3 regions of the Rhizorhabdus phycosphaerae genome follow, and region 2 is predicted to be linked to each of the others. Evidence: riboswitches for the same ligand, from Rfam matches in the RefSeq annotation. Region 2 holds a riboswitch; each other region holds the start of a gene.

Region 1 (7,293 bases), 1.7 Mb from region 2:
CGTCGTCTCGGTTGGCGAGAGCAGGCGCTTCTTCGAGGCGGCGTTCGGCTGGTCGCTGACCGACTTCGGGCCGGCCTATGCCGGCACCGTCGCGGCGGGGGCCGGCGGCACGAGCGACCTCGGCCTCAACGGGCATGGCGATGACGCGCCCGCGGCCCCGTTGCCGGTCGTCGAGGTGGACGATCTCGAGGCCAGCCTGGCGGCCGTCGAAGCCGCCGGTGGCGTGGTGACGCGGCCGATCTTCGCCTTCCCGGGCGGTCGCCGCTTCCACTTCCGCGAACCTTCCGGTAACGAGATGGCGGTCTATGTGAACGAGCCGGGCTGACGGGGCGGAGCCGGGCCGCATCGCGGGAGCCGTGCCTTGACCATCATCGTCCATCATCTCGAAAATTCCCGGTCCCAGCGTGTGCTCTGGATGCTCGAGGAACTGGCGCTCGATTATCAGGTCAAACGCTACGAGCGGGACCGCAAGACGATGCTCGCGCCGCCCGAGCTCAAGGCTGTCCACCCCTTGGGCAAATCGCCCGTGGTCGAACATGACGGGCGGGTCGTCGCCGAAACGGCAACCATCCTCGAATATCTGGTTGCGCTCGCCCATGGCGGGCTGGGGCCGCCCGACGATGCCGACGGCGCGCTGCGCTGGCGCTATTTCCTCGACTATGCGGAAGGCTCGCTTATGCCGCCGCTGCTGCTCAAGCTGGTGATCGACCGCATGGGGCCATTCGGTTGGCCCGCACGCAAGATCGTTACCGGCATGGCGATGACCCATATCGACTATGTCGAGCGCGAGCTCGTTGGTCGTAGCTGGTTCGCCGGCGACGAATTCTCGGCGGCCGATATCATGATGAGCTTCCCGCTCGAGGCAGCCCGCCAGCGCCTCCAACTCGACGGGCGGCGCCCCAATATCTGCGAATGGCTCGACAAGATCCACGCGCGCCCGGCCTATGTCGCTGCGCTGGAAAAGGGCGGCCCCTATGCCTATGCCTGATCTGCGGCGCTTGGTGCGCAGGAACTATCGGGCATCGGTGCGGCGCAATATGATCGCAGACTGATAGGGCAGCGTCGCCAGCCTGGAGATATCGAGTGGCCGCTCGCTATGGCGCTCCAGAACGAAGGCACGCAGGTTCATCGCCCTGATCTCGTCGACGAACTCGCCGATATCGAATCCAGCCGCTGCGATCTGTCCAGGCGACCATTCCATCACGATTGAAAGATCGCGATTATCGCGAATGACGTCCCCCGCTCCACGCAGGGCAAGCGGCTCCGCGCCTTCGACATCGATCTTGATGACATCGACGCGGCCGTGCAGGCGCTCGGCGAAATCGTCTATGCGTCGGCCCTGCACCCGAAAGGGCTCGACCGGAGGTTCGCCGAAATGGGTGGTGAAGGACTCTCCGACATCGACGATGCTGGTGTTGCCTGACCGCGAGGTGCGACGGAACAGCGTGACTTCGGTGTCGCGGTCGCAGACTGCCGCCCAGATCACGTCACCGACCTCGTGCAGCCCGTTGATGAACAGATTGTCGCGCGCAAGCTCTGAGATATGGCGGTCGGCTTCGATGCCGAGCACGCGTCCTCCGGGGCAGAAGCGCGCCATCAGGCACGTATAATAGCCGAAGTTCGAGCCCACATCGATACAGTGGCTGTCCGCGCGCAGGTGTCGCAGCAGATAATTCGTCACGTCGGTTTCGAACTGGCCTGTCACGATGAACCAGGGGCTGAAAAGTCGATCGTCGGCCTCGACATAATAGGCGATCGTGCGGTCGCCGACGCGCGTTCCGACGAGAACGCGATTGTTGCCGATATAGGTCACGGTCGGTCTGAACTCGGCGGCAAGCCGCTCGTTCATCGCGGCGAGCAGGGCGTTAAGGCGTCCTCTCGACCCCTCATGCCGCAATCGCGCCTGTTTCCTCAACCACCGCAGCACCATCCACACTCTCCCTTGGACCGTCAGGTTGTCGTGACTGTCATCGATGCGAAGGGATCGCGAGCGCGGCTTCGCGAATGGGCGGTTGGGCGAGCGGGCGAATGGAATACCTTACGGCACTTGCCGTCGAGTGGGGCTTTGCCGCAAAACGGAAGAATGGAATCACACACCCTTCTGAGGCGTCCGGACAAATGGGCTAGTGTGCTAGGCTGGGCAACCCTCGCTGGGCTGGAGTTCGGTCTTCTTGGCCCCTTTGGAAGTTACGAATCGGACGTCTTCCGGCGCATGGCCTATTGGACCGGCCTGTTCTGGATCGGCAGCCTCATCCTCTGGCCGACCATGATCGCGGCGCTGGATACAGGCCGTCGGCGCGGCTTCCCGCCGCTGTTCTGTTTCTTCGCCTCGGTGATCGTCACCTGCGTCCCATTGGCCCTGCTCGGCGCCCTCCAGACCTACGTCTTCTGGCCCCGCCGCGCCGCGGCCATGTCGATGTTCGACTGGTACGGTCTGACGATCATGGTCGCGCTGCCCGCGATGGCCGCGCTGACGTGGATCGAACTGGGACGCAGCAGGCCCGGTTCCTGGCGAGGGGAGCACGACCTTGCACTTGTGCCACCGTCTCCTCAACCGGCTGTGTCAGCAAAGCTGCCGCAGATCGAAGGATCGGCCGGCGTCCCCGACCATGTCCTCGCCATCGCTCTGTGCCTGCAGATGGAGGACCATCATGTCCGTGCACATCTTCCGGTGGGGTCCAGCCTTCATCACGCGGTCCTGCGCGACGTGGTCGCTGCGCTTGATGAACAACGGGGGCTTCAGGTCCACCGCTCCTGGTGGGTGGCCCGCGATGCGGTAAGCCGGCACGAAAAGGATGGACGCTCGGTCGCGCTTCTGCTGACCAACGGGCTCCGCGTACCGGTGGCGCGCAACCGCATAGCCTATCTCCGGGCGCAGGGCTGGCTCATGGACGAAGCACCCGACGCCTGAGCGACGAGGCCGCCGTCTTCGGGCAGATGATAGGACGGAAGAAACACGTCGCTGCAGCGCCCTTGAACCATCACCGCTTGAGAAGCGGCTTGCTCTCGCCTAAGTCGCCTGCATGACCTCGACCAACGACATCCGCCGCTCCTTTCTCGATCATTTCGCGCGGGAGGGACATGAACTGGTCCCGTCGGCGCCACTGGTGCCGCACAATGATCCGACGCTGATGTTCACCAACGCGGGCATGGTGCCGTTCAAGAACGTCTTCACCGGCCTCGAGAAGCGCGGCTATACGACCGCAACCTCCTCGCAAAAATGCGTGCGCGCCGGCGGCAAGCACAATGATCTCGACAATGTCGGCTACACCGCGCGGCATCACACCTTCTTCGAGATGCTTGGCAACTTCTCGTTCGGCGACTATTTCAAGGAACGGGCGATCTCGCTCGCCTGGAACCTCATCACCGGCACCTGGGGCATTTCGCCCGACAGGCTGACCGTCACGGTCTACCACACCGACGACGAGGCGTTCGGGCTGTGGAAGAAGATCGGCATGCCGGAGAGCCGGATCATCCGCATTCCGACCTCCGACAATTTCTGGTCGATGGGCGATACCGGCCCGTGCGGCCCATGTTCGGAAATCTTCTACGACCATGGCGACCATATCTTCGGCGGCCCTCCCGGCAGCCCGAACGAGGATGGCGACCGCTTCGTCGAGATCTGGAACCTGGTCTTCATGCAATATGAGCAGGTCGACAAGGAGACCCGGATCGACCTGCCCAAGCCGTCGATCGACACCGGCATGGGGCTGGAACGCATTGCCGCGGTGATGCAGGGCGTCCACGACAATTATGACACCGACACCTTCAAGTCGCTCATCGCTGCCTCCGGCGAACTGACCAGGAGCGCGACCGATGGGGATTTCAAGGCGTCGCACCGCGTCATCGCCGACCATCTCCGTGCCTCGGGCTTCCTGGTGGCCGATGGCGTGCTGCCGGCGAACGAAGGGCGCGGCTATGTGCTGCGCCGGATCATGCGCCGCGCGATGCGCCATGCCCATCTGCTGGGCGCGGCTGAACCGCTGATGCACCGCCTGGTGCCGAGCCTGGTTGCCGAGATGGGCGCCGCCTATCCGGAACTGGTCCGCGCGCAGCCGTTGATCGAGGAGACGCTGAAGCTGGAGGAGACGCGCTTCCGTCAGACGCTCGCCAACGGCCTGAAGCTGCTAGACGAGGCGACTGCGGGGATGAAGGCCGGCGACGTGCTGCCCGGCGAGGTCGCGTTCAAGCTCTACGACACCTTCGGATTTCCCTATGACCTGACCGAGGATGCGCTGCGCGCGCAGGATCTGTCCGTCGATCGCAGCGGCTTCGACAGCTCGATGGCCGAGCAGAAGGCGGCCGCCCGCGCCGCCTGGAAGGGGTCCGGCGAAAAGGCCTCCGACGAGATCTGGTTCGACATCGCCGAGGAGTTCGGCGGCACCGAATTCACCGGCTATGTCAGCGAGGAAGGCGATGGCCAGTTGCTGGCGATCGTCAAGGACGGCCAGCGCACCGACCAGGCATCGGCCGGGGACGAGGTCGTGCTGATCACCAACCAGACGCCTTTCTATGGTGAAAGCGGTGGCCAGATGGGAGATGCCGGCACGATCACCGGTGACGACGGACTGGAGATCGCGGTAGAAGATACGGCCAAACCGCTTGGCCGGCTCCACGCCCATCGCGGCCGTATCCTGTCGGGCACCCTCAAGGTCGGTGCCGCGCTGCATCTGTCGGTCGACGGCGAGCGCCGGGCGCGGATTCGCGCGAACCATTCCGCAACCCACTTGCTGCATGCGGCGCTGCGCAACCGCCTCGGCGGGCATGTCACGCAGAAGGGCAGCCTGGTGGCTGCGGATCGGCTGCGGTTCGACTTCTCCCATCCCAAGGCGCTGACGCCGGAGGACATCGCTGCGGTGGAAGCCGAAGTGAACCGCCACATTCGTGAGAATGACGACGTCACCACAAGGCTGATGACGCCCGACGCGGCGATCGAGGCCGGCGCGATGGCGCTGTTCGGCGAGAAATATGGCGACGAAGTCCGCGTCCTGTCGATGGGCACGCTCGGAGCCGATGCGCCGGGCAAGAATTATTCGGTGGAACTGTGCGGCGGCACCCATGTCTCCGCGCTGGGCGACATCGCCCTGTTCAAGATCGTAGGCGAGAGCGCCGTGTCTAGCGGCGTCCGCCGTATCGAGGCGCTGACCGCCGAAAGCGCGCGGCAATGGTTCACGCAGCGCGACGAAAAGCTCAAGGAGGCAGCGGCCGCCCTCAAGACGTCGCCCGACGAGCTACCCGCCCGCATCGCGGCGCTGGTCGAGGAGCGGCGCCGGCTCGAACGCGAACTGGCGGATGCCAAGAAGGCGCTGGCCCTCGGCGGTGGCGGCAAGGCAGAGGCCGCCGGTCCCGAAAGCATCGGTGGCGTGGCCTTCCTGGCGCAGCATGTCGAAGGCCTCGACCCGAAGGGCCTGCGCGGCCTCGTCGACGAGGCGAAGGCCAGCCTGGGTTCGGGCGTGTCGATGATCGTTGCGGTCAACGAGGGCCGCGCGAGCGTCGCGGCCGGTGTGACCTCCGATCTGGTCGACCGTGTCAGCGCAGTCGATCTCGTCAAGACCGCCGTCGCGGCGCTGGGCGGGCAGGGCGGCGGGGGGCGGCCGGACATGGCACAGGGCGGCGGGCCGGACGGTGCCCGAGCTGCCGATGCGATTGCGGCGGTCCGGACGCAGCTGGCGCAGCTCTCCGCCTGAGCTTCTGCCTGTAAGCGTCGACGCGCCGGCTTGGCAGGCGCGCCGCCTTCTCTTATGACATCCGAGAGACCGGAGGATTTCTCCGGCCTCGCCAGATCGCGCCGGTGCCCGAAAGGGCTTAAAATGGGAACGCGGTGAGGGTGCTGACGCTCCCGAATCCGAGGCTGTCCCTGCAACTGTAAGCGGCGAGCGCGATGTGCAGCGTGCCTTCCCTACCGGGGCGGCACAGGCCACTGGATCCCGATGGGTGTCTGGGAAGGCCGCACATCATGCCCTGACCCGTGAGCCAGGAGACCTGCCAGCGCTCGGTCGCTCTTGCCTGGTCCAGGGGATGGCCACGGCACGGTTTTTTCTCCGTTTGAGCGACGAAGCAGTGCGGCCGGGGCCGCGCGGCCGGTTCTTCCGTCGGCGCTGGCGCCTGTCCGGGGAAGACGGCCGGTCGTCGCACGGGCGGATTCCACCGTCTGCGGCCGCGCGCCCCGCCTGTCGTCGACGGCGCCGGGGAAAGATGATGCCCGAACGAGCCTTCACCGCGATATCCGCTTCGACGTCCAGAAACCCCAGTCCCCTAAGGGAGCAGGCCGCATGAAGGCCCGTACCGACGAAGAGCATAAGGAGAAGATGGTCCGGCTCCAGGCCGCCCAGGAGCGCAAGATCGCTGGCAAAACCGTCGAGAAAGGACTGATCGTCGTCCACACGGGCACCGGCAAGGGCAAGACCTCCGCCGCCCTTGGCATGGTCATCCGGGCGATCGGCCACGGCATGAAAGTCGGCGTGATCCAGTTCGTGAAGGGCGCGATGGGCAGCGGTGAGAAGGTCGTGTTCGATCAGTTTCCCGAACTGGTCGAATTCAAGCCGATGGGCGAGGGCTTCACCTGGGATACGCAGGATCGCTCCCGCGACATCGAAGTGGCGCGCGCTGGCTGGGATGAGGTGAAGCGCATGATCGCCGATCCGACCTACAAGCTCGTGCTCGCCGACGAGCTGAACATCGTGCTGCGCTATGGGTATCTGCCCGTCGAGGAAGTGATCGAGGTGCTGCGGACGAAGCCGCCAATGACGCATGTCATCGTGACGGGCCGGAACGCGCCGCAGCCGCTGATCGACATGGCGGACCTTGTCACCGACATGACCCTGGTCAAACACCCCTTTCGCGATCAGAACGTCCGCGCCCAGCCCGGCATCGAATATTGACCATGTCCGAGCCGTGGCCGCCGGAGCTTCCCGACGCGTTGGAGTTGTTGCTGCGCTGGCGGCGCGACGTCCGGCATTTTCGTGACACGCCTTTGCCCGAACCGGTGGTCGCCGATCTTCTCCGCCTTGCCCAGCTGGCGCCCTCGGTCGGCAATGCCCAGCCCTGGCGCTATGTGCGCGTCCGGTCTGCAGGCGTGCGGGCGGCGCTGGCCGAGCATGCCGATGAAGAGGTCGCCAAAGCGGGGCGTCGATATGGCGACCCGCTCTTGCGGGCCCGCTATGCCGCGCTCAAGCTTCACGGTCTACGCGAGGCACCCGAAATCCTGGCGGTCTTCTGCGACGAGGAGGGGGAGCGCGGCCGTCGCCTGGGGGCGGTCACCATGCCCGAGGCCCTGCGCTATTCGGTCGTCCT
Region 2 (7,293 bases):
TATCCGATACACGGGTTCGTGCCCCGTCATCTCAAGGCGCATATCGTCCGGAAACATGGGGGCACCCAGCTTGGACAGCGCCTCATCCGGGCGGACCTTGACCTGCTCCCAGTCGATCGGTGCCGCTCGCGAGACACGCTCCGCATCCCGGAAGGAGGGGAAGGGGACGTACATCATCACCACGCCCGACAGGAACCAGATCGCGAAGAGCGCACACAGGACGATTCCGGTCCAGCGGTGGCTCCAGTAGAGCCACCGCTTTCCCCTTTTCAATGCTGCGTCAGAACGCAGCATTGATCGTGAACTCCACGTTGCGCGGATCGCCGAGCACCCACTGGGTGGTGCCATAGGTTGCGCGCGGATAGACTTCGTCGAACAGGTTCCGAACACGCACCCCTGCGCTGACCCCGTCCATGAAGGCCCAGCGCAGGCCCAGGTCGGTGAGCGTGTAGGACGGCAGCCGGCGCATATTGGCGGCATCCTGGAAGCGGCTGCCGACATAGCTGAGGCCGCCATCGATTACCCAGCCATCCGCGAACTCCCAGCTTGCAAAGGCGTTCGCGGTCCTCGCCGCAACGTTCGCCGGCCGGTTGCCGGCGCGCTGGAAACGGACACCGCCCACCGATTCCGCGAAGTCGTCATAGCGCGCCTTCAGCAGCGATCCGTTGAGGTTGATGCTGAAGCCCTTCACCGGTTCGAGGAAGAAGCTCGCCTCGATGCCCTTGGACGATTGCTGGCCGACCTGGATCTGGACCGTCGGAATCAGCGGATCGGATGACAGCAGCCGCTTCTTGGTGATCGTGTAGGCCGCAAAGGTCCATTGGCCCTTGCCGTCCCAGAAGACATGCTTGACACCGCCTTCCCACTGATCGCCGGTCGAAAGGTCGAACGCGCTTTGGGCGAGGCTTGTGGAGACGAGCGCGCCCACCGGATCGGCCGCGGTGGCATAAGAGGCGTAAAGCGACATGTCCGGAGTCGGGTTGAACACCGCGCCGACGCGGTAGGTCACTGCATCGGGAGTGGCGGTGAAATTGTTCGCCCTGTTGACATAATCGTCCTTGGTGATCTCGGGCCGGTCATAACGGATGCCGCCGATCACCGAGAGGCTGTCGCTGAACGCCAGCCGGTTCTCGGCGAAGATCGCATATTGGCGGATCCTGTTGATGTAGCGGGTCTTGGTCGCTGCATTGCCGGTCTGATCGATGAACGCGCCGACGATCGGGTTGACGATCGACACCAGCCTGGTCGCGTTATTGCCCGAATTGCTGACGTTCTTGTAGCTGATCCGGTTATAGTCGGCGCCGATCACCAGCCGGTTTTCGACGCCTCCACCCAGATCATTGGAGAAGGCGGCGGTCGTCCGGTTCCCGGTCTGTTTCTGGATATGGTAGAGCTCGAGGAAGCTCGACTGACGGATGCCCGCCGGCGTGGTGCCGGTCGCCGCGACATAAGTCGCGTTCTCCGAATTGTGCCAGTATTTGTTGGCGGTCAGATGATAGAAGGTGCTGCGGACCGAGATCGTCTCGCTCGGCTCCCATTCGAACTTCACCTGCGTCCAGTTGTCGCGGAAGCGCAGGTCGGCGTCGGTGACGTTGTAGTTGGTCTTGCGGATCGACCTGTCGAGGCGGTTGTCGATCAACGGCACGCCGAACCAGACGCGCGGCTTCTGCCGGCTGAAATCCTCCGACACGGTGATTGCCAGGGTTTCGGTCGGGCGGACGCGCAGCGCACCGGACAGGGCGATCGCGCTGGAATCTCCACGCGTCATCCAGCCATCGGACCGGCGATAGCTGGCATCGACGCGATAGCCGATCATGTCGTTCAACGGGCCGCCGCTGCCCCCGGCGATATTCCAGAAACCGAACGATCCCACACCGGCCCGAAAACTGTGCTGGAGGGTGTCGCCCGGCTGCTTGCGAACGACGTTCACGGCGCCGCCGATGGCACCCTCGCCGTAGAGGACCGAGGCCGGACCACGCAGCACCTCCACCGACTCCGCCATCCATGGATCGGCCGGAAAGGTCAGCGTGTTGTTGTACATGCGCATGCCGTCGTAGAGCGTCATCACCGAGTTGGTGCCGGTGAAACCTCGTGCGCTGAGACCGAAGCCGAACACCCCGGACGTGTTGACGATGCCGGTCGCGCGCGCCGCGGCATCCTGGATCGTCAGGTCGCCACGCAGCCGGATCGCATCGCCGTCGAGAATCTCGACGCTTGCCGGAGTCTCGAGAACGGTAAGGCCCAGTCGGCCGGCGCCCTCATTCGTCTTCCGAAGCTGCATGTCGCTGACGCCGGTGACGGTGATGGTCTGCATATCCGCGTCGGCATCGGTACCGCCCGCGTGGGCGGCCGGAAGGTGGAAAGGCGCAAAGATACAGCCCGCGAACAGGCAAAAGGTCTTGATGGTGGACATCACAAAAGGTCCCGGTTGCGAATGACGCAAGACGAGGCCCTGCCGACGTGCGCATGACACGACGACCCGCATGGCCCGCGACGCCGCAACGCGCCACGATCCAGACGGAGCGGCCCTCGCCGCTCGTTCGTCGCTCAGACGGAAATCACCGTGCCCCGGCCATCCCCTGGACCAAAGCAAGAGCGACCTAACGCCGGCAGGTCTCCTGGCTCACGGGTCATCACTTGATGCACGGCCTTCCCAGGCCTCGCATGATTTAGCGTCCGGCCCAGTGGCTGGCGGCTCGGGGCATGGTAGCCAGGCCGCACATGTGCATCGCGCTCGCCGCTTACAGTTGCAGGGACAGCTGCGGATTTGAGTGACACCGGATTTCACCGGCTCACCCGCACCGCATTCCCATTTTCAGTCCTTTCGGACACCGACGCGATCTATGCCCAAACACGGCTTTCGAGCCTCGCTTGGACGAAGCGTCCATTAGGAGGGTTAATACTGCCCCGCAAGAGTAGGCTGCCATATTGCACCTGGCTGAACAGCAGCGCGCAGCCGCATAGTCCGGGCGGCGATCCTGCCAGCGGACCGGGCGGATCTGTTAGGCGTCATACCCGACGTTGATAATAATCAAGCGCCGTCGTGACATGGTATAGCGAGCTTGCCGGCATGTGATCCACCAGCGCGTTGCCAAGCGGATCTATCCGATCGATCCAGCCTCCTGGAATCGATGGCGCCAAAAATGCCTGCCATGCTGCGTGGAGGATGTCCGCCACTCCCGACGGCCGGGCTGCGCGGCCCAGAGGTGCCATGAAGGCTTTCGCCGCTTCCATAGACGACCATAAGCGATACTGCGCGGTCGCTCTTTCCGGTCCCACCAGGTCCACGATTCGGCCCTTCGCGTCGATGCCGCTCAGCGCTCGCTGCAAGAGGCCTTCGATCCTCTCGTCCATGGCTATATTGCACATCGCCGCGTGGCGGGTCAGCAGCCAGACCCATTCAAAATGATGGCCGGGCTCGAACGACCGGCCCCCATCTAGAGGGCGCCATTCTTCGTCAAAATATTCCGACAGGACATTGGTCCGGCCAGTAATGAACCTGCTTTCGCACAACGCGACGAGCGCGGCGATGCGGGGGCTGAAATCGCCGCATAGCCCGACGTCCTGAAGGGCGAGAAACGCCTCAAGCAGATGCATGTGGGGGTTCTGGCGGCGTGGCAGCACGGCGCTGGGCCATTGTTCCGCATAGCCTCCCGCCGGATGAGCCATATCCTGGTCGAGAAAGGTCAGCGTGCGGTCGACAAGGTTGATGTAGCGGGGGTCGGCGTCGAGCCGGAGCAGGCTGGCCAGCGCCAGCAGAACGAAGGCATGCGCGTAGAGGTCCCGCCGGTCATCCACTATCGCGCCCTGTTGCGTGCAGGAAAAAGCCCACCCCTTCTGGGCGTCGGCATCGGTGTAGTTCCGGATCATCGAATGACCTGCCCGCAGCGCAAGGTCCGCGCCGCGGGGAAACCAGCCGTTAAGTGCCGCTGTGGAAAAGACATATATCTGCCGCGCCTGGACCATCAACCGGCGTGGCACATCGGCTTGCGGTGTGCCGCTCAGTGTCAGCCGCTCGACGAAACTGTCTTCATCGGAATCGTAGCCGGCGTCGCTCCACAAGGGCAGCGCGTCGCGGCACAGCCAATCGATCCAGAAGGTGGGGGCGGCAGGAGTCACAGACCGCTCAGGATCTGGGCAACGAACTTGTCCAGATTGCCGCCCTCGAACAGGAAGCCGGCGATCCCGGCGGCCGCTGCCGCCTCCATGTCGCTCGCCCTATCGCCGATCATGAAACTTGCGCCACGGTCGATATGATGACGATCGATCAGCCGGTTCAGCATGCCCGGCTCAGGCTTCCGGCAGGTGCAGCTATGTGCATAGCGTTCGACGCTTCCGGCGGGATGGTGGGGGCAATAGGCGATATCGTCCAGCCGCGCCGCGTCCGGCAAGTCGGCCTGCATCGCGGCGTGCACCCGGCCCACGGCGTCTTCCTCGAAATAGCCCCGTGCTATTCCCGACTGATTGGTCACCACGAACAGTCGATATCCCATGGCTGCCAGCCGGCCCAGCGCCTCTTGGGCACCGTCGATCCACCTTATGTCCCGCGGATCCGATAGATAGCCGGTGTCGACGATCAGGACGCCGTCCCGGTCGAAAAATGCCGCCCGGGCCGGTGCGCGATCCACGCGTTCTTCCTGCGAAAGCTCAGCGTGTGACATTTTCGTTCGGCATCTGGCTGGCGGTTGAATAAGCGTTTCTACGCTTGTTTGACATTGGCACAGCGGTCAAGTTCGGACGCGCGAATAACGGTTGGGGGTGGGGGATGCTGGCGCAGGTTGCGAAGATCGCGCTCATCATGCTGTCGGCAAGCCTCGCGGCCGCCGCCTGGGCGCGACCGTCGGCGTCCGATCTTGCGTCCAAGGCGGGCTGGCATTGGACGGTGGCCAGGGCTGGCGATTTCGATCTTGCGACCGCACGGCGTGCCGCCCGCGATCCTTCCGACGTGCTTACTGTCTATATCGAAGGTGATGGCTTCGCCTATGTATCGAGTGGCCGCCGCTCGATGGATCCGACCCCCAAGGATCCGGTGGCGCTGCGGCTGGCCCTCCAGCACCCGGGCAGCGGCGCGGTCGCGTGGCTGGCCCGTCCTTGCCAATATGGCCCTCGCGCACGCAATTGTCGCAGCGATTACTGGAGCATCGCGCGATTTGCGCCGGAAGTGATAGACAGCGCCAGTGTCGCGCTTGATCGGTTGAAGGCCGAGATGGGAGGGGCGATCCGGCTAATTCTGGTTGGTTATTCGGGCGGCGGCGCGCTGGCCGCGCTGCTGGCCGAGCGCCGTGGCGATGTCGCCGCGCTGGTCACCGTGGCCGCCAACCTCGATCTCGGTGCATGGGTCGAGATGCACCGCCTCACGCCACTGACCCTGTCGATCGATCCGGCTGCAAATGCCGGGCGTCTGTCGCAAATGCCGCAGGTCCATTTCGTCGGCGCGGACGACGATGTCGTGGATGAGAGGATCGCCCGCAGCTTCGTCGCCCGCATGGCGGGCGATGCTCCTGTCGCGATCGTGGTCATCCCGGATCAGGGCCATGGCTGCTGCTGGGCACAGCAGTGGCCTGCTCTTGCTCAGCGCCTCGAACTGACCCGGATCAAGGGTTGGCGTTGATCCGGAAAGATTGAGCCGTTAGCGACCGGCTGAAAGAACGGGATATTCGAATGGACAGCAACGAAATTTCCCGGCCTCATATTCTCGTGGTCGGTGATGTGATGATCGACCGTTACATCATCGGCGAGACAAGCCGCATCTCGCCGGAGGCGCCCGTGCCCGTCGTGATGGCCGGCCGCGAAGATATGCGGGGCGGCGGTGCCGCGAACGTGGCCGCGAATGTGCGGAGCCTGGGTGCTCGAAGCAGTTTGCTGACAATCTGCGGCGACGATGGTTCGGGACGCGATCTGTTCACGCTCATGGCAGCGAACGACGTCGACCTCGATTGCGTAATCGAGGCGGGGCAGCGCACGACACAGAAGACGCGGCTTATTTCCGGCGTCCAGCAGATCGCCCGCATCGATTATGATGCGGCGGTGGGCGATGCCGCAAGGGCCGAGCTCGCCCGGCGATTTGAAGTGCGCCTGGACGGTGTTCAAGCCGTCATCTTTTCCGATTATGACAAGGGTACGCTTGCCGATCTGCCTGCGTTGCTCGCGATCGCCCGGCGCCATGGCGTGCCTACCTTCGTAGATCCCAAAGCTGCGGATCGCGCCCGCTATCGTGGCGCATTTCTGCTGAAGCCCAACGCTCGCGAATTCCATGCTCTGTTCGGCGATTGCCGCGACGAGCAGATCGCTGATCGCGCCAGGCAAGGGATGGCGGAGATGAACCTCGACTATATGGTCGTGACGCGCGGTGCGAAGGGGGTGATGATGGTGTCGCGAAGCGGCGACGTTGTCGATCATCCGACCGAAGCGGTCGAGGTGTTCGACGTCACCGGGGCGGGCGATACGATCATTGCTGCGCTGGTCGTCGGCATTGCCCAGGGACTTCCCATCGCCGCCGCCATCGACCAGGCCAATATCGCGGCCAGTGTCGCGGTCTCGCGCCCCGGCACCTATGTCGTGACGCGCGCCGATCTCGAAGAAAGACTATACCGGCGCAGCCATTCGATGACCAAGCTGGCCCCCATCGACGTGCTGGCGAGAAAGCTTGCTCATTCCCGCGAATCCGGGAAGCGGATCGTCTTCACCAACGGCTGCTTCGATGTGCTTCATGCGGGACATGTCCGCCTGCTCGATGAGGCCAGGCGGCAGGGTGATATTCTCATTGTCGGACTGAACTCCGATGATTCGGTCCGTCGGCTGAAAGGCGCCTCGCGACCTGTGCATTGCCTTGCCGATCGCGCCGAGGTGTTAAGCGCTCTTGCCGCCGTAGATCATGTCGTGATGTTCGAGGACGATACGCCGCTGGACCTCATCAAGACGATCCGGCCCGACGTGCTTGTCAAAGGCGGCGACTATACTGCGGACAGCATCGTTGGCGCCGATCTCGTCCGTGAGGCCGGCGGGCAGGTCGTGATCATACCGACGCTGGCTGGGCGTTCGACCACAGCTATTCTTGCAGCACTGCATGCCTGATGCGGTCTCGAGATCGATAGCCATGCATCAATGTTGTGCTAAAGCTGACCACTCTGGGCTTCCCCAGGTTGAAACGGGCGGCGTCGCTCCTCGGAAGCAAAGGCAGGAGAGTGGCTTCAATATGTCGCGAGGGCTGGCTCCAACCGCTTTTCCAGCCCTGCCGCAGCCTGCATGTGCAGCCCTCCGGCTGGCTGTCCGCTTCCTCTTTAGGACGAAAAA
Region 3 (7,293 bases), 1.7 Mb from region 2:
ATCGAAGATATTCCCCCGGGCGATCGGGCGCGCAAGCTCGCCTATCTCCCGCAGGGCCAGAATCTCCACTGGCCGCTGACCGTCGAGCGTCTGATCGCGCTTGGCAGGCTGCCCTATATCGGCCCGCTGTCGCGGATGAGCGAACTCGATCGCGAAGCGGTGAACGAGGCGATGCAGCGGACCGAGGTCGTGCATCTCGCACAGCGCACGGTGACCGAACTTTCCGGCGGCGAACGTGCCCGGGTGATGATGGCGCGCGCGCTGGCGGTAGGGGCGGGCGGATTGCTGGCCGACGAACCCCTCGCAGCGCTCGACCCCGGGCATCAGATCGACATGATGACCCTTCTGGAACGCGAGGCACGGGAAGGTGCGCTGGTCGTCGTCGTGCTCCACGACCTGACGATGGCCGCCCGCCATTGCGGCCGGTTGTTGTTGATGAATCGCGGAAGGGTCGTCGCCGACGGGCCGCCCGATGCTGTGATGACCTCGAGAAACCTGTCGGAAGTCTATGGAATCAAGGCCTATCTCGACCACGCAGACGGGGTGCAGTCGGTGATCGCCCTGGGCCGCGGATAGACGATTGACGCCCGCCGCTGCACTGCGGTAACGACCCGCTTGCGACAGGTTCCCCGGAGACGGGGATGAAAAGGGAACGGGGTTCGAGACCCCGGCTGCCCCTGCAACTGTGAGCGGCGAGCCATCGTGCCACATGCCATTGGGATCGATCGATCCTGAGAAGGCGGCGCGAACACGGCGTTGACCCGCAAGCCAGGAGACCTGCCCGTCGCGGTCGTCCTTCGCGCGGACAGGGTGTGCCGGGCGGACGGGGGTAAACCCGAGAGACGACATGTCTGGACCGTGCCTCGCGCGGGGATGTGTCGTGCCTTGATGGCCGGAACACCCCTAGCAGGCGCGGCCCCTTCGTCATGGGGTGCCCATTTGTGCTGAAACAACTGTCTTTATTCTGCCTGCTTCTCTCATCCGCGACTTCGGCTGCTCTGGCTGACGATGGCCAGGAGGCTCCGCCGCCGGACCCCGCTACCGATGCGGAAGCCATTCTGGTTACCGCGACCCGGCTTCCGCTGAGCCTGGACCGCGTGCCGGAATCGATCACGCTGCTCGACAAGGCCGCGATCGACCGCAACCAGGACATCGGCGTCAGCGAGTTGCTGCTGCGCACGCCCGGCGTGAGCATCCACCGCAACGGGGGATACGGAAGCTCCACGTCGCTCCGCATTCGGGGCGCAGAAAGCGACCAGACCGTCGTCGTGATCGATGGCGTGAAGCTCAACGATCCCTCGTCCACGGGGGGTGGGTTCAACTTCTCCAATCTCCTCATCGGCGATGCCGCCCGGATCGAGGTGCTGCGCGGTCCGCAGTCGATCCTGTGGGGCAGCCAGGCAATTGGTGGTGTCGTCAACATCGTGACCCCGCTTCCCAAGGCTCCGCTGGAAGGCAGCTTCGACCTTGAGGCGGGATCGCGCGAGACCGCGAGCGCCCGGGCGGCGCTCGGCGGCAAGCAGGGTCGGTTGACCTGGCGGGTCGGCGCGCAGGCCTTCACGACCGACGGCATCTCGGCATTCGCCTCGTCCTTCGGCGGCCGCGAACGCGACGGCTATCGCAATCGCAACCTGTCCGGACGCGCCGAACTGGAGATCAGCGAGACCATCAGCGCCGATGTGCGCGGCTATTATTCGCGCGGGCGGAACGAGTTCGACGCCGTCGGTGCCGACAACCCGGCCTATGGTACGAACCGGGAGTTCGTCGGCTATGCCGGGCTGAACGTCGACATGTTCGACAAGCGCCTGCGCAACCGCTTCGCTTATGGCTATACTGATACCGACCGCGACAATTACGACCCGCGCAATCAGCGGACTAAGACCTTCGACGCCGCCGGGCGCAACCAGCGGTTCGAATATCAGGGCAGCTTCGCGATAACCGAGCAGGACATCCTCCTCGTCGGGGTTGAGAACGAGCGCTCCCGCTTTCGTAGCGTCTCGCCGCCCGCAGCGCTGTCGACCCCAGTGCCGGCGCCGGTGCGCGGGAAGAGCGAGATCACTGGCATATATGGACAACTCAGCCTGCAGCCGGTCACCGGCCTGACGCTGAACGCCGGCATGCGCCATGACGACCATGCGCGCTTCGGCAGCAAGACGTTGTTCTCGGCGGGCGGTATCGTCAACCTGCCGACGGGCACGAGGATCAGGGCCAGCTATGGCGAAGGCTTCAAGGCGCCGACCCTGTACCAGCTCTACTCCGAATATGGGAACGACGCGCTCGCACCGGAACGCGCGCATGGTTGGGAGGCGGGCGCCGAACAACGCCTGTTCGGCAACAAGCTCCAGATCGGCGCGGTCTGGTTCGACCGGACGAGCCGCGATCTGATCGTTTATATCGGCTGCGCGAGCAGTTCCAACACGCCGCTCTGCTTCCAGCCCGGCACGTCGATCCGTCGGCTCGGCTATTATCAGAACGTCTCACGGGCCAAGGCGAGGGGCCTGGAGGCTCAGGCCAGCCTGAATCCGCTGGCCGGCTTGTCGATCGATGCCAACTATAGCTGGACGATCGCCGAGGACCGCTCCCCCGGCAGCGCCAATTTCGGCAAGTGGCTGCCTCGTCGCCCGCGTCAGCAGGCCAACGGGTCGATCAGCTATGCGTGGCCGTTCGGACTCACCACCGGAGTTGCGGTGCGCTGGTCGGGTCATAGCTACGACAATGCGTCCAACAGCCAGCGGCTGGACGACTATATGCTCGTCGATCTCCGTGCCGAACTCGCGCTTTCGGATCAGGTTCGCCTGTTCGCCCGCGCCGAAAACCTCTTCGACGAAGGCTATATGACCGCCTACCGCTACGGGGCGCTCGGTCGCAGCATTTATGCCGGTGTCAGGGGGCGGTTTTGATGTTCGGCTCCCCCACGAGCATTACCGACGCATCGCGGGGGAGCGTCGGCGGCCACATTCATGGGATGTGGCCGCTTCCCGCGAACAGGACCGGCACCGCAAGCGGAGGGCATCATGATGCTTGAGCCGACAGCGACGGGCCCCTCGATCGTCATCTGTGCCACGTGCAGGGTCTCGAGCGATTTGCGCGAGGACGGCAGCGGCAGGCGCGGCGGCGCGCTGCTTGCCGAGGCCATGCTCGAAATACAACGCCGTGACAGCCGCTATGAAGGGCTGGGCATCCAGACGATGGCCTGCTTCTTCGCGTGCTCGGAGCATATCTCCGTCCATCTGCGCGCACCCGGCAAGATATCCTATGTCCTCGGTCGCTTCACGCCCGACGCGGAGGCAGCGAGGGCGATCCTCGATTATGCATTGCTCTACGCCGACAGCACTCATGGTAGCGTCCGCTACGCCCAGTGGCCCGAGGGCGTGAAAGGCCATTTCATCTCCCGCTCTCCTCCGGAAGGCTTTGTATTGCGATGAGTTTCGCTTCGGTCGAGGCAGTCGAACAGGCCCTGCAGAGCATCGGCGAACCGGATAGCGCCGTGATGGCAGCCGCCAGGCGACGTCAGGACAGCCTGACAAAGCCGCGGGGTTCCCTTGGCCGCCTCGAAGATATCGCCCTGTTCATGGCAGGCTGGCAGGGCCGCGCGACTCCTCGCCTCGACACCGGCAAGATCGTCGTTTTCGCGGGCAATCATGGCGTTGCGGGGCTCGGGGTGAGCGCCTTTCCGGTGGCCGTAACCGGGCAGATGGTCGCCAATTTCAAGGCCGGAGGCGCAGCGATCAACGCGCTGGCGGCGGTCGCCGGTCTGGCGCTGGACGTGGTCGCCCTCGATCTGGACCAGCCGACGGCCGACTTCACGCTCGGGCCGGCCCTTTCGGTGGACGAATGTCTTGCGGCAATGTCGGCCGGCGCACGGACGGTCGAATCCGGTCTCGACCTCATCGTCCTGGGCGAGATGGGCATCGGCAATTCGACCGCGGCCGCGGCCCTGGCCGCGCGCAGCTTTGGCGGCTCGGCGACGCAGTGGACCGGCCCCGGCACCGGCCTCGACGGTGAAGGCATAGCGCGCAAGATCGCGGTCGTCGAAGCCGGTCTGGCCCGTCACCGCGATGCACCCGCCACGCCGTTCGAAACGCTGCGACGCCTCGGCGGGCGCGAGATCGCGGCCATTGCCGGAGCGGTGCTGCGCGCCCGGCAATTGCGTATCCCCGTTCTTCTGGACGGCTTCATCTGCTGTGCCGCCATCGCGCCATTCGCTTCGGAAAATCCGGCGATCACGGCCCATTGCCTCGCGGGTCACCGCTCGGCCGAGCCAGGCCATATCCGCCTGCTCGACCGGCTCGGATTGCGCCCGCTGCTCGATCTCGACATGCGGCTTGGGGAAGCCAGCGGCGCAGCGCTTGCCGCGACGCTCGTCCGCGCAGCACTCGCCACCCATTCTGGCATGGCGAGCTTTGCCGAAGCCGGGGTCGAGGACAGGGAATGAGACCCTTTTCGCTGCACCTGTTGCGCCACGGCGCAACCGCGGACGGAGGACGTTTCAACGGGCGGACCGATGTCGCGCCGAGCCCGTCGGGGATCAGGGCTTGTCTGGAGCAGGCCGCCGATCTGCGGTTCGATCTGGTCGTCAGTTCGGACCTGAGCCGCTGCGCGGTCGCCGCCGAGCGGATCGCCGAGGCCCATGGCGCACCGCTTCGCCTCGATCCGGCGTGGCGCGAGCTCGATTTCGGGCGCTGGGACGGGGTACATCCCGGGGACGTGGATCCCGCTGCTCTCTCGCGCTTCTGGGGCGACCCCGACCTGCATCCGCCGGAAGGCGGGGAACGCTGGTCCGAACTGGTCCGCCGCGTCGGGGATGCCGTGTCGGCCTTGGAGCGGCAGTCGACTCTGGTCGTTGCCCATGGTGGATCGATCCGCGCCGCGCTGGCGCATCTCTGCGGCTTCGACGTTCGTCAGTTATGGGCTTTTCAGATCGGAAATGCGTCGCTTCTGAGCATCGAAATATGGCCTGGGGACGGCGGCGCTGCCCAGATTGTCGGGCTCCGTCCATGAAAGGGCTGATCGCCGCTATACTCTTCATGACGCGTTTGCCCTTGCCGGCAAGCCTGGCCAGGCAAGCGGATTTCGACCGCGTCATGGCCTGGCTGCCGGCAACCGGGCTGGTTGTCGGGCTTCCTGTGACGGTGATGGCTTGGGCAGTCGCGCCGCACGACGCCTGGGTGGCTGCGCTGCTGGGTCTTCTCGCCTGGATCGCTGTGACCGGGGCGCTGCATCTGGACGGGCTGGCCGACGTCACCGACGGGCTGGGTGCCGCGCATGGCGATCCGGCGCGGCTGTCCAAGGTGATGGCCGACCCCCATGTCGGAAGCTTCGGCGTCGTCGCCATCGCGGCACAGGTTGCGACCAAGCTTGTGCTGCTCCATGCGGTCGTCGAAGCGCAGAACTGGCTCGCCCTGCTACTGATCCCGCTGGCCGCACGGATCGGGCCGGTCGCATGGACGCTGAGCCTTCCGTCCCTGCATGGCGGCCTCGGTTCGCGCCTGCGTGCGGGTGCGCATCGGGTGCATCTGCTGGCCTGGTTGACCCTGTTGGCGGCATTATCCGTCGTGGTTCCGCCGTTGCTGGCGTTGGTACCGGCGCTCGCCGGCTGGCATTTCTTCGTCGCGCGACGGCTGGGCGGGATATCGGGCGACAGTCACGGCGCCGGTATCGAGCTGACCGAAACTTGGCTGCTCTTGTCCATCATCGCAGCGGGCTGGGTGCGATGATGGACCGCTGGACCTGGCATGGCGGCGGGCTGTCAGCCGCCCGCCGGCATTTCGGCGGCCATGCGGAGGACTGGCTCGACCTCTCGACAGGCGTCAACCCCAAGCCCTGGGCATCGTCGGAGCCTGTCGCGATCGACTGGACCCGGCTGCCGGACGAAGAGGCGCTGGAGGATCTGGAGCGCGCCGCCGCGGCGCATTTCGGATGCACCGACGAGCATGTGTGCGCGGTCCCGGGGACGGAGCTTGCCCTTCGCCTGATCGGCCGGCTTTTGGGCGGGACGGGCGAGGTCCTGGCCCCATCCTATCGTAGCCACGTCGAAATGTTCGACACCGCGCGCTGCATCACGCTGGAGCAGGCCGCTGCTTCCGGAATGGGCGGGGGAGAAGAGGGGGTGCTCGTCCTGGCCAATCCCAATAATCCCGACGGTCGGACGATCGATCGCGCGTCACTGCTGGCGCTCCATCATGCCGTGCCGCGACGCTGGCTGCTGGTCGACGAGGCCTATGCCGATGTCTGTCCCGAGATGAGCCTGGCCGGAGACGTTCCGGACGCGGAGCGCCTTGTAGTGCTGCGCTCCTTTGGCAAATTCTTCGGCCTCGCCGGGCTTCGTCTCGGTTTCGTCGTGGCGCCACCCGCGTTCCTGGCGCGGTTGCGTGCGGTGCTCGGGGCTTGGCCGATCAACGCGGCAGCCATCGCTATGGCCGGCAGCGCCTATCGCGACCGATCCTGGATCGGCGCTGCGCGGACCCGACTTCCGATTGAGGCGGCGAAGCTCGACCGGGTGCTGCAATCGCATGGCTATGCACCCCAGGGGGGCTGCCCGCTCTTTCGCCTCGTCGAGACCGAAGACGCTGCTTTTCTGTTCGAGCGCCTTGCCCGTCACCACATCCTCGTCCGGCCCTTTGCCGAGTATTCCCGCTGGATACGATTTGGACTGCCGGACAGCGCGCTTTCGCTCGAAAGGCTCGACCGGGCGCTAGGCGATGGCTGACCCCGTTGCGCTCGTCGCGCTGATGCTGGACGCGGCCCTCGGATGGCCCGACCGGCTATATCGATGGCTGGGTCATCCGGTCGGTGGCTTCGCCAGGCTGATCGCCCTGTGCGAGAGACGGTGGAACCGCCCTGAGCTTGGCGACCAAAGGCGTCGCCTGCTCGGCATGCTGTCGGTGCTGCTTCTCGTGGCGGTCGTCGGCGCTGGTCTGGCGTTGATGGAAGGGGTCCTTCGATCGCTGATGGGATCGCTCACCTGGATCGCCTTTGCGCTGCTGGCATTCCCCGGGCTCGCCCAGCGCAGCCTGTTCGACCATGTGCGGCCCGTCGCACGCCGTCTCGCAGAGGGCGACCTGCCTGCGGCGCGCGAGGCGGTCGGCCGGATCGTCGGCCGCGACGTCGATGAGCTGGACCCCGCCGGCGTCGCGCGGGCGGCGATCGAGAGCCTGGCCGAGAGCCTTTGCGACGGCGTGGTCGCTCCGCTCTTCTGGCTGCTGGTGGGCGGACTGCCGGGCCTGTGGATCTACAAGGCGGTCAACACCGCCGACAGCATGATCGGCCATCGCGAGGCGCGCTGGCGTGCCT

Evidence for each region. Region 2 has a riboswitch for cobalamin ahead of G6P88_RS10045 (TonB-dependent receptor). Riboswitches for the same ligand answer to the same signal wherever they lie in the genome.
Region 1: it holds a riboswitch for cobalamin, as region 2 does, so the genes downstream of both, cobO (cob(I)yrinic acid a,c-diamide adenosyltransferase) here and G6P88_RS10045 (TonB-dependent receptor) in region 2, are expected to answer to the same signal.
Region 3: it holds a riboswitch for cobalamin, as region 2 does, so the genes downstream of both, G6P88_RS02335 (TonB-dependent receptor plug domain-containing protein) here and G6P88_RS10045 (TonB-dependent receptor) in region 2, are expected to answer to the same signal.

What each region holds. Positions count from the first base shown of each region.
Region 1 is NZ_CP049107.1:495,734-503,026, reverse strand. Features, by position in the region: gene G6P88_RS02380 (VOC family protein) at 1-325, shown strand, start outside; gene G6P88_RS02375 (glutathione S-transferase family protein) at 362-988, shown strand; gene G6P88_RS02370 (FkbM family methyltransferase) at 1,013-1,849, opposite strand; gene G6P88_RS02365 (LytTR family DNA-binding domain-containing protein) at 2,213-2,911, shown strand; gene alaS (alanine--tRNA ligase) at 3,024-5,687, shown strand; cobalamin riboswitch at 5,773-6,004, shown strand; gene cobO (cob(I)yrinic acid a,c-diamide adenosyltransferase) at 6,273-6,881, shown strand; gene bluB (5,6-dimethylbenzimidazole synthase) at 6,884-7,293, shown strand, end outside.
Region 2 is NZ_CP049107.1:2,188,614-2,195,906, reverse strand. Features, by position in the region: gene G6P88_RS10050 (PepSY domain-containing protein) at 1-294, opposite strand, end outside; gene G6P88_RS10045 (TonB-dependent receptor) at 281-2,413, opposite strand; cobalamin riboswitch at 2,592-2,851, opposite strand; gene G6P88_RS10040 (AGE family epimerase/isomerase) at 3,010-4,119, opposite strand; gene G6P88_RS10035 (D-glycero-alpha-D-manno-heptose-1,7-bisphosphate 7-phosphatase) at 4,116-4,628, opposite strand; gene G6P88_RS10030 (hypothetical protein) at 4,766-5,611, shown strand; gene rfaE2 (D-glycero-beta-D-manno-heptose 1-phosphate adenylyltransferase) at 5,662-7,074, shown strand.
Region 3 is NZ_CP049107.1:487,741-495,033, reverse strand. Features, by position in the region: gene G6P88_RS02340 (ABC transporter ATP-binding protein) at 1-576, shown strand, start outside; cobalamin riboswitch at 606-799, shown strand; gene G6P88_RS02335 (TonB-dependent receptor plug domain-containing protein) at 927-2,900, shown strand; gene G6P88_RS02330 (DUF1636 domain-containing protein) at 3,018-3,425, shown strand; gene cobT (nicotinate-nucleotide--dimethylbenzimidazole phosphoribosyltransferase) at 3,422-4,435, shown strand; gene G6P88_RS02320 (histidine phosphatase family protein) at 4,432-5,001, shown strand; gene G6P88_RS02315 (adenosylcobinamide-GDP ribazoletransferase) at 5,028-5,717, shown strand; gene cobD (threonine-phosphate decarboxylase CobD) at 5,714-6,709, shown strand; gene cbiB (adenosylcobinamide-phosphate synthase CbiB) at 6,702-7,293, shown strand, end outside.